DNA from 4 places in the Paenibacillus sp. V4I9 genome. Region 3 is predicted to be linked to each of the others. Evidence: a T-box and tRNA genes for the amino acid it is inferred to sense, from the RefSeq annotation. Region 3 holds a T-box; the other regions hold tRNA genes.
The links. The T-box of region 3 lies ahead of leuS (leucine--tRNA ligase). A T-box ahead of a tRNA ligase gene usually reads a tRNA of that ligase, here a tRNA-Leu.
Positions count from the first base shown of each region.

Region 1: it encodes a tRNA-Leu, which carries the amino acid that the T-box ahead of leuS (leucine--tRNA ligase) is inferred to sense. The anticodon was not compared.
Region 2: it encodes a tRNA-Leu, which carries the amino acid that the T-box ahead of leuS (leucine--tRNA ligase) is inferred to sense. The anticodon was not compared.
Region 4: it encodes a tRNA-Leu, which carries the amino acid that the T-box ahead of leuS (leucine--tRNA ligase) is inferred to sense. The anticodon was not compared.

Region 1 covers NZ_JAUSZE010000001.1:314,939-318,390, forward strand. The annotation lists rRNA gene QFZ81_RS01425 (23S ribosomal RNA) at 1-1,018, shown strand, start outside; rRNA gene rrf (5S ribosomal RNA) at 1,137-1,253, shown strand; tRNA gene QFZ81_RS01435 (tRNA-Met) at 1,304-1,380, shown strand; tRNA gene QFZ81_RS01440 (tRNA-Lys) at 1,388-1,460, shown strand; tRNA gene QFZ81_RS01445 (tRNA-Leu) at 1,481-1,560, shown strand; tRNA gene QFZ81_RS01450 (tRNA-Gly) at 1,604-1,678, shown strand; tRNA gene QFZ81_RS01455 (tRNA-Arg) at 1,687-1,763, shown strand; tRNA gene QFZ81_RS01460 (tRNA-Pro) at 1,790-1,863, shown strand; gene QFZ81_RS01465 (HD-GYP domain-containing protein) at 2,592-3,452, shown strand, end outside.
Region 2 covers NZ_JAUSZE010000001.1:374,688-378,139, forward strand. The annotation lists rRNA gene QFZ81_RS01695 (23S ribosomal RNA) at 1-188, shown strand, start outside; rRNA gene rrf (5S ribosomal RNA) at 254-371, shown strand; tRNA gene QFZ81_RS01705 (tRNA-Asn) at 377-452, shown strand; tRNA gene QFZ81_RS01710 (tRNA-Ser) at 480-571, shown strand; tRNA gene QFZ81_RS01715 (tRNA-Glu) at 608-682, shown strand; tRNA gene QFZ81_RS01720 (tRNA-Val) at 706-781, shown strand; tRNA gene QFZ81_RS01725 (tRNA-Met) at 853-929, shown strand; tRNA gene QFZ81_RS01730 (tRNA-Asp) at 999-1,075, shown strand; tRNA gene QFZ81_RS01735 (tRNA-Lys) at 1,095-1,167, shown strand; tRNA gene QFZ81_RS01740 (tRNA-Leu) at 1,212-1,296, shown strand; gene QFZ81_RS01745 (LacI family DNA-binding transcriptional regulator) at 1,472-2,533, shown strand; gene QFZ81_RS01750 (carbohydrate ABC transporter permease) at 2,824-3,452, shown strand, end outside.
Region 3 covers NZ_JAUSZE010000001.1:2,449,750-2,453,201, reverse strand. The annotation lists gene leuS (leucine--tRNA ligase) at 1-2,397, opposite strand, end outside; T-box leader at 2,486-2,797, opposite strand; gene QFZ81_RS11195 (class I SAM-dependent DNA methyltransferase) at 2,866-3,452, opposite strand, start outside.
Region 4 covers NZ_JAUSZE010000001.1:724,011-727,462, forward strand. The annotation lists rRNA gene QFZ81_RS03410 (23S ribosomal RNA) at 1-623, shown strand, start outside; rRNA gene rrf (5S ribosomal RNA) at 730-846, shown strand; tRNA gene QFZ81_RS03420 (tRNA-Glu) at 898-972, shown strand; tRNA gene QFZ81_RS03425 (tRNA-Val) at 1,049-1,124, shown strand; tRNA gene QFZ81_RS03430 (tRNA-Asp) at 1,140-1,216, shown strand; tRNA gene QFZ81_RS03435 (tRNA-Phe) at 1,296-1,371, shown strand; tRNA gene QFZ81_RS03440 (tRNA-Thr) at 1,383-1,458, shown strand; tRNA gene QFZ81_RS03445 (tRNA-His) at 1,537-1,609, shown strand; tRNA gene QFZ81_RS03450 (tRNA-Lys) at 1,646-1,718, shown strand; tRNA gene QFZ81_RS03455 (tRNA-Leu) at 1,739-1,818, shown strand; tRNA gene QFZ81_RS03460 (tRNA-Leu) at 1,876-1,961, shown strand; tRNA gene QFZ81_RS03465 (tRNA-Leu) at 2,009-2,087, shown strand; gene QFZ81_RS03470 (response regulator) at 2,311-3,452, shown strand, end outside.

The sequences.
Region 1 (3,452 bases), 2.1 Mb from region 3:
CGAAGCTATGAATTGAAGCCCCAGTAAACGGCGGCCGTAACTATAACGGTCCTAAGGTAGCGAAATTCCTTGTCAGGTAAATTCTGACCCGCACGAATGGCGTAACGACTTGGGCGCTGTCTCAACGAGAGATCCGGTGAAATTTTAATACCTGTGAAGATGCAGGTTACCCGCGACAAGACGGAAAGACCCCATGGAGCTTTACTGCAGCTTGATATTGGACTTTGGTACGATCTGTACAGGATAGGTGGGAGCCTTTGAAGCCTGAGCGCCAGCTTGGGTGGAGGCATCGTTGGGATACCACCCTGATCGTATCGGAGTTCTAACCTGGTACCGTGATCCGGTATGGGGACAGTGTCAGGTGGGCAGTTTGACTGGGGCGGTCGCCTCCTAAAATGTAACGGAGGCGTTTAAAGGTTCCCTCAGAATGGTTGGAAATCATTCGCAGAGTGCAAAGGCATAAGGGAGCTTGACTGCGAGACCTACAAGTCGAGCAGGGACGAAAGTCGGACTTAGTGATCCGGTGGTACCGAATGGAAGGGCCATCGCTCAACGGATAAAAGCTACCCTGGGGATAACAGGCTTATCTCCCCCAAGAGTCCACATCGACGGGGAGGTTTGGCACCTCGATGTCGGCTCATCGCATCCTGGGGCTGAAGTAGGTCCCAAGGGTTGGGCTGTTCGCCCATTAAAGCGGTACGCGAGCTGGGTTCAGAACGTCGTGAGACAGTTCGGTCCCTATCTGTCGCGGGCGTAGGAAATTTGAGAGGAGCTGTCCTTAGTACGAGAGGACCGGGATGGACGTACCGCTGGTGTACCAGTTGTCTCGCCAGAGGCATCGCTGGGTAGCTATGTACGGAGGGGATAAGCGCTGAAAGCATCTAAGCGCGAAGCCCCCCTCAAGATGAGATTTCCCAGTATGTAAGACCCCTTGTAGACGACGAGGTTGATAGGTTCGAGGTGGAAGTGCAGCAATGTATGCAGCTGACGAATACTAATCGGTCGAGGGCTTAACCTAATATAGGGATCTTTAATCGTAGATTAAAGTCTCTCAGATTCGCCCAGAAAAAAAACCTAAGGATTACTTTACAAATGTTTCGTATCTAGTTTTCAAGGCGCAAACCACGCTTTGACTGTTTGGTGATGATGGCGGAGGGGACCCACGCGTTCCCATCTCGAACACGACCGTTAAGCCCTCCAGCGTCGATGGTACTTGAACCGCAGGGTTCTGGGAGAGTAGAACGTTGCCAAGCAGTACCCGCAAGGGTATTAGTACCAATGTAGGGAACACATCTAACTATGACGCGGGGTGGAGCAGCCCGGTAGCTCGTCGGGCTCATAACCCGAAGGCCGCAGGTTCAAATCCTGCCCCCGCAACCAATGATGCGAGTCATTAGCTCAGTTGGTAGAGCACCTGACTTTTAATCAGGGTGTCGTAGGTTCGAATCCTACATGACTCACTTTGCCTTATTTACAGCATGCGCGTATGGCGGAATTGGCAGACGCACTAGACTTAGGATCTAGCGGGCGACCGTGGGGGTTCAAGTCCCTCTACGCGCATCAATCATCCCCAAGTCGTACTATACGGCTTGGGGATCCCTATGCGGAAGTGGCTCAGCGGTAGAGCATCGCCTTGCCAAGGCGAGGGTCGCGGGTTCGATCCCCGTCTTCCGCTCCATTTATTAAGCGCCCTTAGCTCAGCTGGATAGAGTATTTGACTACGAATCAAAAGGTCGGGAGTTCGAATCTCTCAGGGCGCGCCATTTTTTTAGATATTCATAGTTAGTTTCGGGACGTAGCTCAGCTTGGTAGAGCACCTGCTTTGGGAGCAGGGGGTCGCATGTTCAAATCGTGTCGTCCCGATCATAGTAGAGCATAATCTAGCAGTGAAATCACTGCTAGATTATGCTTTTTTGTGTTTTCATACAGTTAACTGATTTGATTAATCATAACTTGATTGCTTTCGGTCTACTGCGTTTTAGCTAGGGGTTGGGAGCCAATTTGGTATGATAGTGGGCCCTTTGATAGGTGGTTTCCTCGGCGGATGGGTCCACAAGGAGCAAATTTTATATCCATCTATACAATGGACTATAATAACCACTTGACTCCTTACGGATCACAGGTATATATCTATGACAATTATTCTTCTTATCAGGTACAAAATGCGCTTAAGCACGAATACTTTATGGAAACTACAGTAATCGACATTGAGCAGATTCTATTAACTCTCTACAATCCGAATAATCCCTTCTCCCAAAATGGTAAGAGGACACACAGCTCTTGTTATCACTTATTGAACCTATTATTTCAGTTAACTAGATCTTTAGAACTAGAAAAGGTCAGCCTATTTCATTAGAAGTGGGCTGGCCTTTTTGTTTTTGGTGCAGGATATACGCAAGTTATCTGACAGAAATCGAGAGAATAATCCAAGAAATTAACAAAAAGTGAGTAATTATATAGCGATATGAGTAAAAAAATATTAGAATAATGGAAATTTTTATTTATAATAGAGGAGAATCTCCTTATTAAGAAGAACTAGTACTAATTCAATAGTTGGGGAAGTTTATTTGAGAAGAATAAGAGGTACATCTATGCAGAATTCATTGTTTTTTAAAAATGTGATAAATTCTGATTCCATCTTCGAATCGATCGGACAATTGAGTGATATCGCCAAGAAAACAATTGGCTGCGAACATATCTCTCTCTTTCTTATAGACGAGAAACATCAGAGCACCCCAGCATCTTATTCGGTTAATATTAGTACCGCAGTCATGGAACAGTTACAACAAATTGTGCTCCAAACGCAGTTTTTTTTCCGAAATCCCGATGGTATACGTTTGTCTGTACATAAGGCAGAAGGACATATCAAAAATTATCTTATAATGAGCAAGTATGAATGTATATACGGTTTTCATATAAAGCATGGACCTTCTTACGGGGCTTTATTATTCTCATTTCCTTCTGATATTCAACTTACGGAGGATCAATTGCATCTATGCAACCTCATTAAACTGCATATGGAACAATTGATTAAAAAGATTCAATTTCGGAGACAAGTGCTGAAACAGAAAGCTTACGAGAATCTTTTTAATACGTTGAGGGTTAAAGATAGCTTCACGGTCGATCACTGTTATAATGTCGCTTTCTACTCTACTTTGCTTGGAGCGAAAGCGGGGGTAAGTGAGGACGAACTGGAACGACTGAAGTTAGGGGCTCTTTTGCATGACATTGGTAAAATAGCAATTCCCGATCATATTTTAATGAAACCTGAACGGTTATCAGATGAAGAATTTAACGTCATTCGCCAGCATCCTGTAATTGGCTATGAGTTGCTCAAAGATTTGCCGGATGTTGAGCACCTGCTGCCTATTGTAAAATGGCATCATGAACGTATGGATGGGAGAGGATATCCGGACAATCTGCAAGGTGAAGAGATTCCCTTGCTTGTACGC
Region 2 (3,452 bases), 2.1 Mb from region 3:
CAGAGGCATCGCTGGGTAGCTATGTACGGAGGGGATAAGCGCTGAAAGCATCTAAGCGCGAAGCCCCCCTCAAGATGAGATTTCCCAGTATGTAAGACCCCTTGTAGACGACGAGGTTGATAGGTTCGAGGTGGAAGTGCAGCAATGTATGCAGCTGACGAATACTAATCGGTCGAGGGCTTAACCAAAACCCTAAGGATTACTTTACGCAAGTTTCGTATCTAGTTTTCAAGGCGCAAACACGCTTTGACTGTTTGGTGATGATGGCGGAGGGGACCCACGCGTTCCCATCTCGAACACGACCGTTTAAGCCCTCCAGCGTCGATGGTACTTGAACCGCAGGGTTCTGGGAGAGTAGAACGTTGCCAAGCAGTTTTCCCTGATAGCTCAGTTGGTAGAGCACTCGACTGTTAATCGAGTTGTCACAGGTTCGAGTCCTGTTCGGGGAGCCATTTTTTATAACATACCAGGCTTTTCATGGAGAGGTGTCCGAGCTGGCCGAAGGAGCACGATTGGAAATCGTGTAGGCGTCACAAGCGTCTCGAGGGTTCGAATCCCTCTCTCTCCGCCACCTATAAACTTTTACATAAGAAAAGCCTGTTTACGAGGCCCGTTGGTCAAGTGGTTAAGACACCTCCCTTTCACGGAGGTAACAGGGGTTCGAGTCCCCTACGGGTCACCATCTATTTTCTAGTTTTATCCCATGGAGGCTTAGCTCAGCTGGGAGAGCATCTGCCTTACAAGCAGAGGGTCGGCGGTTCGATCCCGTCAGCCTCCACCATTTTACCTTAAAAAGTGTAACGCATTAGCTAAACATTTTTCGGGGATAATAAAATATCATGCTAGTAATGTCGCGGGGTGGAGCAGCCCGGTAGCTCGTCGGGCTCATAACCCGAAGGCCGCAGGTTCAAATCCTGCCCCCGCAACCAACCTCTTATATAAGGAGAGACTTTTGATAATATCAAAAAGATCCCTATATTAGATGTCTTACATAGTGTGGAGCTGTGGTGTAGTGGCCCAACATGCCTGCCTGTCACGCAGGAGACCGCGGGTTCGAATCCCGTCAGCTCCGCCATTTTTTTATTTCTGGACATGAGTCATTAGCTCAGTTGGTAGAGCACCTGACTTTTAATCAGGGTGTCGTAGGTTCGAATCCTACATGACTCAGTATTTATGGGGAGCTTTAGACGTAGTCTAAAGTTCTCTGTTTCGCGGTCATGGCGGAATTGGCAGACGCGCACGGTTCAGGTCCGTGTGGGCTAACCCCCCGTGGAGGTTCGAGTCCTCTTGACCGCATTATCGGTAAAGAAGAGTAGGTTGCTAATAAGCGCCTACTCTTCTTTTTATTTTCTCCATCTACAAGGGATAACACTTCTGTATACTTATCTATGCTAATTTGTTATTATTATGAATACATTGTTTGGTTTACAAAATCAACGCGAGTGTCGGATACTGATTTGGAGTGATAGCTTTGACAAAAACGAATAAAATTACCATGCAGGAGATTGCGGATCGAGTTGGTGTATCTAAATATGCAGTATCGAAAGCATTGTCCGGTAAATCTGGCATTAGTGCAGTAACGAGAGAAAAAATTTTTGAAATCGCTTCCCAATTAGGATATCTGAACCAGAAAACGATTAAAAAAATTCAGAGTCAGTCCACTTCGGAGCAAAGTGATAAAATCGTTTGTATTCTGATTCCAAACATTCGCAGCCAGAATAAAGAGTCCGGCTATTGGGGGAAAGTGCTAGACGGCATCTCCAAAACACTTGAATCTGAAGGAATAGGCTCGATCATTGTCTCAGATGACAATCCTAGAAACTTTAATCTGGTTATGAAACCAGAGGGGCTGTTGGGGGTCATTGGTGTTGGGCTTGTATCAACTCCAATGCTGATGGAGCTAAGAAGTAAGGCAATCCCCTTTGTAATGGTCGATCATGAAGATGAGATGATTGAGTCGGATACTATTTTCATGAATAATGTGGATATTATGCGCAAGCTTACTAATTTTTTGATTGGCAAGGGTCACACTCGTATCCAATTCGTCGGCAATTTGCGTTATTCGCGAAGTTTTTTTGACCGTTGGACAGGCTTCAGGTCGATCATGGAGGAGAATGAGCTTCCTTATTTGCATAGAAATCATGCATTGTTAAATGTAATACCTTCTCTGAGAGAAGAGAATACGAATTTACTGCTGACAGGCTTGCAGTCTATCCCAACAAGCGAATTTCCTACTGCATTCGTGAGCGCAAATGATCAAATTGCTGTGCTTGTCCATAATGCCTTAAGGGAAATGAAACTTCGTGTGCCAGAAGACTGTTCTTTAACCGGTTTTGATAACAATGTCGATATTGTTAAAGACTTTCCAACGCTTACAACAATCAATGCAGAGAAAGATGCACTCGGTATCAAAGCTGTAGACTTGTTGATATGGAGATTGAAGAATAGGCATATGCCCTATGAAAAAGTATTGCTGCAAAGCGACTTAATTATTAGGGAAAGTATCCGTGCTCTCACAGAAAGTAACACTTAAGAATAATTGAAATGGCTCGATTTACAAAGTTCTCGGTTCAAGTTTACAAGTAAACTTGAATCGGGAACTTTTTTATGTTACTTATCGATTTATCCAGGAGATAAACATAAATATAAGTAAATAATGTATTATGTTATGAAAGTAAACGATTAAAATAAACAAAAAAATAGTTTATTTAACATAACATTATTCACATATTAGGTTGACAGTAAAAAACATTAGGGTTACAATCGGAATACATTAAGCAAATTTGACTCATTTTTATTTTAAGCTGAGAGAAGGTAACAACTATGAGTATAAGAAAGCGTAGTTTTCGCAATAAAGATGAGCATAATACTGCTGGATATCTATTCATTTCTCCTTGGTTAATTGGCTTTCTACTGTTGACGCTATGGCCGATTATTCAGTCATTTTATTTATCTTTTACAGATTATTCATTGCTTGATACGCCGTCATGGATTGGCTCAAAAAACTATTCAGAGATTTTTACAAAAGATCGATTATTCTTGAAATCGCTTTCTGTAACTTTTTCGTTTGTTCTCGTCTCCGTGCCATTCAAGTTGTTTTTTTCCCTAATGGTGGCCATGCTGCTGAATCGGAGTCTCCGTGGGATGAATGTGTATCGGACAGCTATTTATTTTCCATCGTTAATTGGGGGAAGTATTGCGGTATCTGCGCTTTGGCGAAACATGTTCGGATTGGATGGATATATCAATCACATTCTGGGATGGTTTCATATTACCGGAGTTGGATGGATATCGAACCCTGATACAGCTCTTGGTACTCTTATCTTACTGAATGCCTGGCAGTTTGGGTCCACCATGGTTATCTTCCTAGCGGGCTTGAAACAAATTCCTAAAGACTTATATGAATCCGCTTCCGTAGATGGTGCTGGAAACATTCGCAAATTTTTCACCAT
Region 3 (3,452 bases):
TTCTTTGACTTTATCGAGGTCAAATGCGATTTTTTCCATCTCAGCTTCATCTGTATCCTTGGAAATCAGCACACGATCAACAATTTTTCCATTGACCTGTACAACAATCTCAATTTCATTGTCGACTGTCCACGCTTCATCGTAGGTTGGCCACGGCTGATAGGTAATTGATTCTGTGCCGCCGAGCTTCTCCCAAAGTTCTTCGGCCAAATGCGGCGCAATTGGAGATAACATTTGAACGAAATTTTTCATCGCTTCAAGCGGTAAATGTTCTGTTTTATAGGCTTCATTCACGAAAATCATCATTTGACTGATCGCTGTATTAAACCTAAGGGCTTCGAAATCCTCGGTTATTTTTTTGATCGTCCGGTGCCAAGTACGTTTGAACGCATCGCTGCCCAATGTTTCGGCGGCGCTGATTTTAGCATTTATTTGACCATTCTCGTCAACAAACAGCCTCCACACACGATTCAAGTAACGATAGATACCATCCACACCCGTTGTATTCCATGGTTTTGTAGCTTCAAGTGGTCCCATGAACATTTCGTAAATACGCAGTGTGTCGGCCCCTTGATCGCTGACGATATCATCCGGATTCACAACGTTACCGCGAGATTTACTCATTTTCTCCATGTTCTCACCAAGAATCATCCCTTGGTTTACAAGCTTATGGAAAGGCTCTTTGGTATGAACAAAGCCAAGATCATAAAGCACCTTATGCCAGAAACGCGCATACAGCAAGTGAAGAACAGCATGTTCCGCTCCGCCGATGTAAAGATCTACAGGCAACCATTGCTGCTGAAGCTCCTGCGAACAAAACTCTTTATCATTACGCGGATCGATAAAACGTAGATAGTACCAGCAGCTGCCGGCCCATTGCGGCATGGTATTCGTTTCACGGCGAGCTTTCATGCCGGTTTCCGGATCAATCGTATTTACCCATTCGGATACGTTCGCAAGCGGTGATTCTCCTGTACCTGATGGTTTAATTTCATCGACTTGCGGAAGCAAGAGTGGCAGTTGATCCACGGGAACAGGCTTCATTGTGCCATCTTCAAGATGAAGAATTGGAATCGGCTCTCCCCAATATCTTTGACGGCTGAAGAGCCAATCTCTCAAGCGGTAGGTTACTTTGCCGCGGCCTTTGCCGTTTTGCGTAAGCCAAGCGATCATATGGCTGATCCCTTGTTCGATGTTCATGCCATTAATCGGACCGGAATTGACATGTTCGCCATCCCCTGCGTAAGCTTCCTTCTCAACGTCTCCACCTTGTACGACTTCGATAATCGGCAAATTAAACTGTTTAGCAAACTCCCAGTCACGTTGATCGTGTCCTGGAACAGCCATGATTGCTCCCGTACCGTAACCGCCAAGCACATAGTCAGCAATCCAAATTGGCACTTTGGCGCCATTTACCGGATTGACAGCATACGCTCCTGTGAAAACACCTGTCTTGTCTTTTGCAAGATCCGTACGTTCGAGATCGCTTTTGCGAGAAGCTTTTTCTTGGTATTCCTTAATGGCAGCAGCTTGATCGCCTGTTGTAATTTGCTCAACAAGCTCATGCTCAGGTGCCAGAACGCAGTACGTAGCGCCAAACAATGTATCTGGACGTGTAGTGAAAACCGTCAGACTCTTCTCATCGTATCCATCAATGGCAAATTGGACTTCTGCCCCTGTTGATTTACCAATCCAGTTGCGCTGCATATCTTTGATGCTTTCGGACCAATCCAGCTCCTCAAGATCTTCAAGTAGACGTTCAGCGTACTCGGTAATTTTCAGAATCCATTGACGCATCGGCTTACGAATAACGGGATGGTTACCGCGCTCGCTTAGACCGTCAATTACTTCTTCATTAGCAAGAACAGTTCCCAGCGCTGGACACCAGTTTACGGGCACTTCATCCACATAAGCGAGTCCTTTATTGTACAACTGGATGAAAATCCATTGTGTCCATTTGTAATACTCAGGATCTGTTGTACTAATTTCACGATCCCAATCGTACGAGAAGCCTAGTGATTTAATTTGACGACGGAATGTATCAATGTTCTTCTTGGTGAATTCTCGCGGATCATTTCCCGTATCCAGTGCGTATTGTTCAGCAGGAAGTCCGAAAGCGTCCCATCCCATTGGATGAAGTACATTAAAACCTCTCATCCGTTTGAAACGTGAAACGATATCAGTTGCTGTGTAGCCTTCCGGATGCCCTACATGCAGACCAGCTCCTGATGGGTAAGGGAACATATCCAACGCATAAAACTTCGGCTTATCCGAATTCTCAAGCACCTTAAACGTTTTCTTCGCATCCCAATAAGCCTGCCATTTCGGCTCAATTGCTTGTGGATTATAGCCTTGCTGCTCTTTTGTTTCTTTGGTTTCTTTAGTTTCCTGTGTCATGTGCAAAATCCTCCCTGTGTACAGCCATCCTCTTCATCATTCAAAAGCGCTGTAAGCGCCAAAAAACCCCTCATCGCTAGCGGATATCGCTAGGGACGAGAGGTTAGATTCCCGTGGTACCACCCTAGTTAACACAAGACATTCTTTGCCTGTGTTCACTCTGCCCCTTAACGCGGGTGAGACGATCCAGCTAGCACCATATATAGGGATCTTTGAGCGTAGCTCAAAGTCTCTCCGCTATAGGGATCTTTGAGCGTAGCTCAAGTCTCTCCGCTTTCCATGGTGATTCACCTTCTAGCTCCAAGGCGAGTTCACAAGACTGACATCTACCGGCTTCCACCCTACATCCGGCTCTCTGAAAGATGCTGTACAAGTTACTATTCCTCTTCTTAGCTTTAATAATCTAATTAGCTTTGATTATATGTAAAATAATGCCGCACTGTCAAGCTGCAATGGACTTCATTGTCGTTATTTCTTTGCAATAAAGAAAGCTCGCTCCGTCATAGAGGTAGGTTGCTCCCAAGTAAAGTCAGCAGCCATTTGCACCTCAGTGAAACCGACTGCAAGCAGCATTTCCTTAAGCCAATGCAAAGAATAAGCCCTTTGCAGATGAGTTTCATCGATACGTCGGAAAGAATCCTTTCCGCTGTCTTTGACAAATATGGTCAACTCGTGCTCAATCTGCACTCTTTCTTCATCTAACTCGCTTGTCCATATGTAGGCAACATCGTCTTCATTCAGGAAAAAGGGCTGAGAGTCTGCATAAGCGAACAACTGCTCAGGTGTATGCACATCAAAAAGGAAAAGACCGCCTGGCTTAAGACCCTTAAAGGTTTGACGGAAAGCATCAACGATATCTTCTTCCTCTAGCAAATAGTTGAGACTATCACAGATCGAAAGCGCCACATCCACTTGTTCACCGAGGTCCCATTCACGCAGATCCTGTTGTACCCAATGAATGGTGCCACCGCGCAGTTGACTTTTGTGCTCCCCCGTTTTTTGCTCGGCGACTGCCAACATGTCTTCAGATAAATCAATACCTGTCAGCTGGTACC
Region 4 (3,452 bases), 1.7 Mb from region 3:
ATGTAACGGAGGCGTTTAAAGGTTCCCTCAGAATGGTTGGAAATCATTCGCAGAGTGCAAAGGCATAAGGGAGCTTGACTGCGAGACCTACAAGTCGAGCAGGGACGAAAGTCGGACTTAGTGATCCGGTGGTACCGAATGGAAGGGCCATCGCTCAACGGATAAAAGCTACCCTGGGGATAACAGGCTTATCTCCCCCAAGAGTCCACATCGACGGGGAGGTTTGGCACCTCGATGTCGGCTCATCGCATCCTGGGGCTGAAGTAGGTCCCAAGGGTTGGGCTGTTCGCCCATTAAAGCGGTACGCGAGCTGGGTTCAGAACGTCGTGAGACAGTTCGGTCCCTATCTGTCGCGGGCGTAGGAAATTTGAGAGGAGCTGTCCTTAGTACGAGAGGACCGGGATGGACGTACCGCTGGTGTACCAGTTGTCTCGCCAGAGGCATCGCTGGGTAGCTATGTACGGAGGGGATAAGCGCTGAAAGCATCTAAGCGCGAAGCCCCCCTCAAGATGAGATTTCCCAGTATGTAAGACCCCTTGTAGACGACGAGGTTGATAGGTTCGAGGTGGAAGTGCAGCAATGTATGCAGCTGACGAATACTAATCGGTCGAGGGCTTAACCTAATATAGGGATCTTTAATCGTAGATTAAAGTCTCTCTGCTTGAAACCTAAGGATTACTTTACAAATGTTTCGTATCTAGTTTTCAAGGCGCAAACACGCTTTGACTGTTTGGTGATGATGGCGGAGGGGACCCACGCGTTCCCATCTCGAACACGACCGTTAAGCCCTCCAGCGTCGATGGTACTTGAACCGCAGGGTTCTGGGAGAGTAGAACGTTGCCAAGCAGTACCCACTAGTTGGGTATTTTTTTTGCCGCCTCTTTCGCGCGGAAATAAGGCCCGTTGGTCAAGTGGTTAAGACACCTCCCTTTCACGGAGGTAACAGGGGTTCGAGTCCCCTACGGGTCACCAATATCCCCACAAAGTGACGAGATGCTGACGAAGCATAGTTCTAATACTTTGCGCGGGACCCAAATGATTTCATCATGAACGCTTAGCTCAGCTGGGAGAGCACTACCTTGACAGGGTAGGGGTCGGCGGTTCGATCCCGTCAGCGTTCACCATAACACGTACATTTTGGAGCTGTGGTGTAGTGGCCTAACATGCCTGCCTGTCACGCAGGAGACCGCGGGTTCGAATCCCGTCAGCTCCGCCATTATTCCCCAAAAAGTGACGCTAAGTTTTGAAGTAACGTCCGTTTACTTTCCGGGAAACCCTATATTAACATCTAGCATGGCTCGGTAGCTCAGTCGGTAGAGCAGAGGACTGAAAATCCTCGTGTCGGCGGTTCGATTCCGTCCCGAGCCACCATACTTGAATATGCCGTTGTAGCTCAACTGGTAGAGCAACTGACTTGTAATCAGTAGGTTGGGGGTTCAAGTCCTCTCGACGGCACCATATTACCAAAAAAAGTGAAGCAAGGCTTTGTAGAAACGCCGATTACTTTTTCGGGGCCCAGCAAGACTTATTCATATGGCGGTCGTGGCGAAGGGGTTAACGCACTGGTTTGTGGATCCAGCATTCGCGGGTTCAAGTCCCGTCGTCCGCCCATTCTTTTCCAATCAAGAACTCATGTCTTAAACATGAGTCATTAGCTCAGTTGGTAGAGCACCTGACTTTTAATCAGGGTGTCGTAGGTTCGAATCCTACATGACTCATTTTGCCTTATTTACAGCATGCGCGTATGGCGGAATTGGCAGACGCACTAGACTTAGGATCTAGCGGGCGACCGTGGGGGTTCAAGTCCCTCTACGCGCATCCAAAAGTGACGAACTGGATTGTAGCTTAGTTACTCCAGTTCGGAGCTTCAATTAAGCCGGAGTGGCGGAATCGGCAGACGCACAGGACTTAAAATCCTGCGGTAGGTGACTACCGTACCGGTTCAAGTCCGGTCTTCGGCATTATCTTAACAGCATGCGCGGCTTAACTCATTAAGGCGCGCATATAAGCCGGCATGGCGGAATGGCAGACGCGCTCGACTCAAAATCGAGTCCGAAAGGGTGGAGGTTCGAGTCCTCTTGCCGGTATCGCATAACAAAGTAAAGTGGTTGGACAGGAAGCTTTCCTGATCAACCACTTTTTTTGTCGTTTAATCCCCGAATAGGATTTCGACAAGGGCTGTTCCTTTGGTCACGAGGCCTTCCTGTGGGCGATCTTATTTTGCCACAGATTTACATTACAACCAAGGATAACGTCAAACCATGTCGAATAAATGAATACATAGACTTAGTTCATTTGGAGGCATTACCGATGATAAAGAGCTTTGCGCGTACATATAGTCGTTTAAGTCTACATAAACAAATCATTTTTCCATTTATATGTATACCCCTTATATTGGGAGCTATTTATTATCTACAAGTCAATGGATTTACATCTAAAGTCACTGACAAAACGAATTTGCGCGTCATCCATCATATACAATCCGATTTATTTAATCAGTTGGACAGCTATTTTAAACCGGCGGAGTATGTGAATAGCTTAAATGTCACGTTAGAGGAAAATGGTTCTCTAAACCTACAAGATGTCGATAAGTTGGGGAAGGTTTTTCTAGAAGAAGTTCGCAATAATGACTTTATTGACTATGCTTACTATGCAAATGAATCAGGTAAATTCGTATCGTCTGGAATAAATAATGGTGTTCTAGAAATTTCTTCTTCGACAGGTGAACCTTCCAACAGGGTTATGGTCAATCAAGTCAATCAATTTGGTAATTTTATGAAGGAATTAAAGGTTGTTACGAATTTTGATGCTCGAAAACAATCATGGTATGAGCAAGCGAAATGGACGGGAACTACTTATTGGTCGAAAGTGTATGGAGGCGTATTTGAAGCTGGTCTGGGAATCACAACCTCAAAACCACTAATATCAGTTGATGGCAAAGTTGTTGGGGTTTTTGGTATGGATATTTCTCTAGATAAAGTAGCTAGGCATATGCGAAATCTTAATATTAGTAAAAGTGGTCTGGTTTTCCTTATGGAGCCTACAGGAGAATTAATTGCAACTTCAACCGGAAATACCTTATTTACGAAAAAAGGGGAAGAATATGAAAGAGTCAGAGCTAGCACATCAGAAAATAAAGTAATTAAAGAAAGTAATGGATTGATCAAAGCGAAGGCTAATAATGAATTGCAAACTCGTTCGGGTAAGTATCAAATTATGGGTGAGAATTATTTTTTAGATGTTAGTAAATATTCGTATAATGGAAATTTTGATTGGTACTTAGTCATTGCGATACCTGAACATGATTTGACAGAAGACATTCATTCTCTGCTGTTCAAGTTTAGTATAGAGGCTCTGATTGTGTTAGTTATTTTGGTCGCGCTAAGTCTTTTATTAACGAAATGGATCATTACACCTATTAAAATATTAAATGAAAAAGTGATTGATATTCG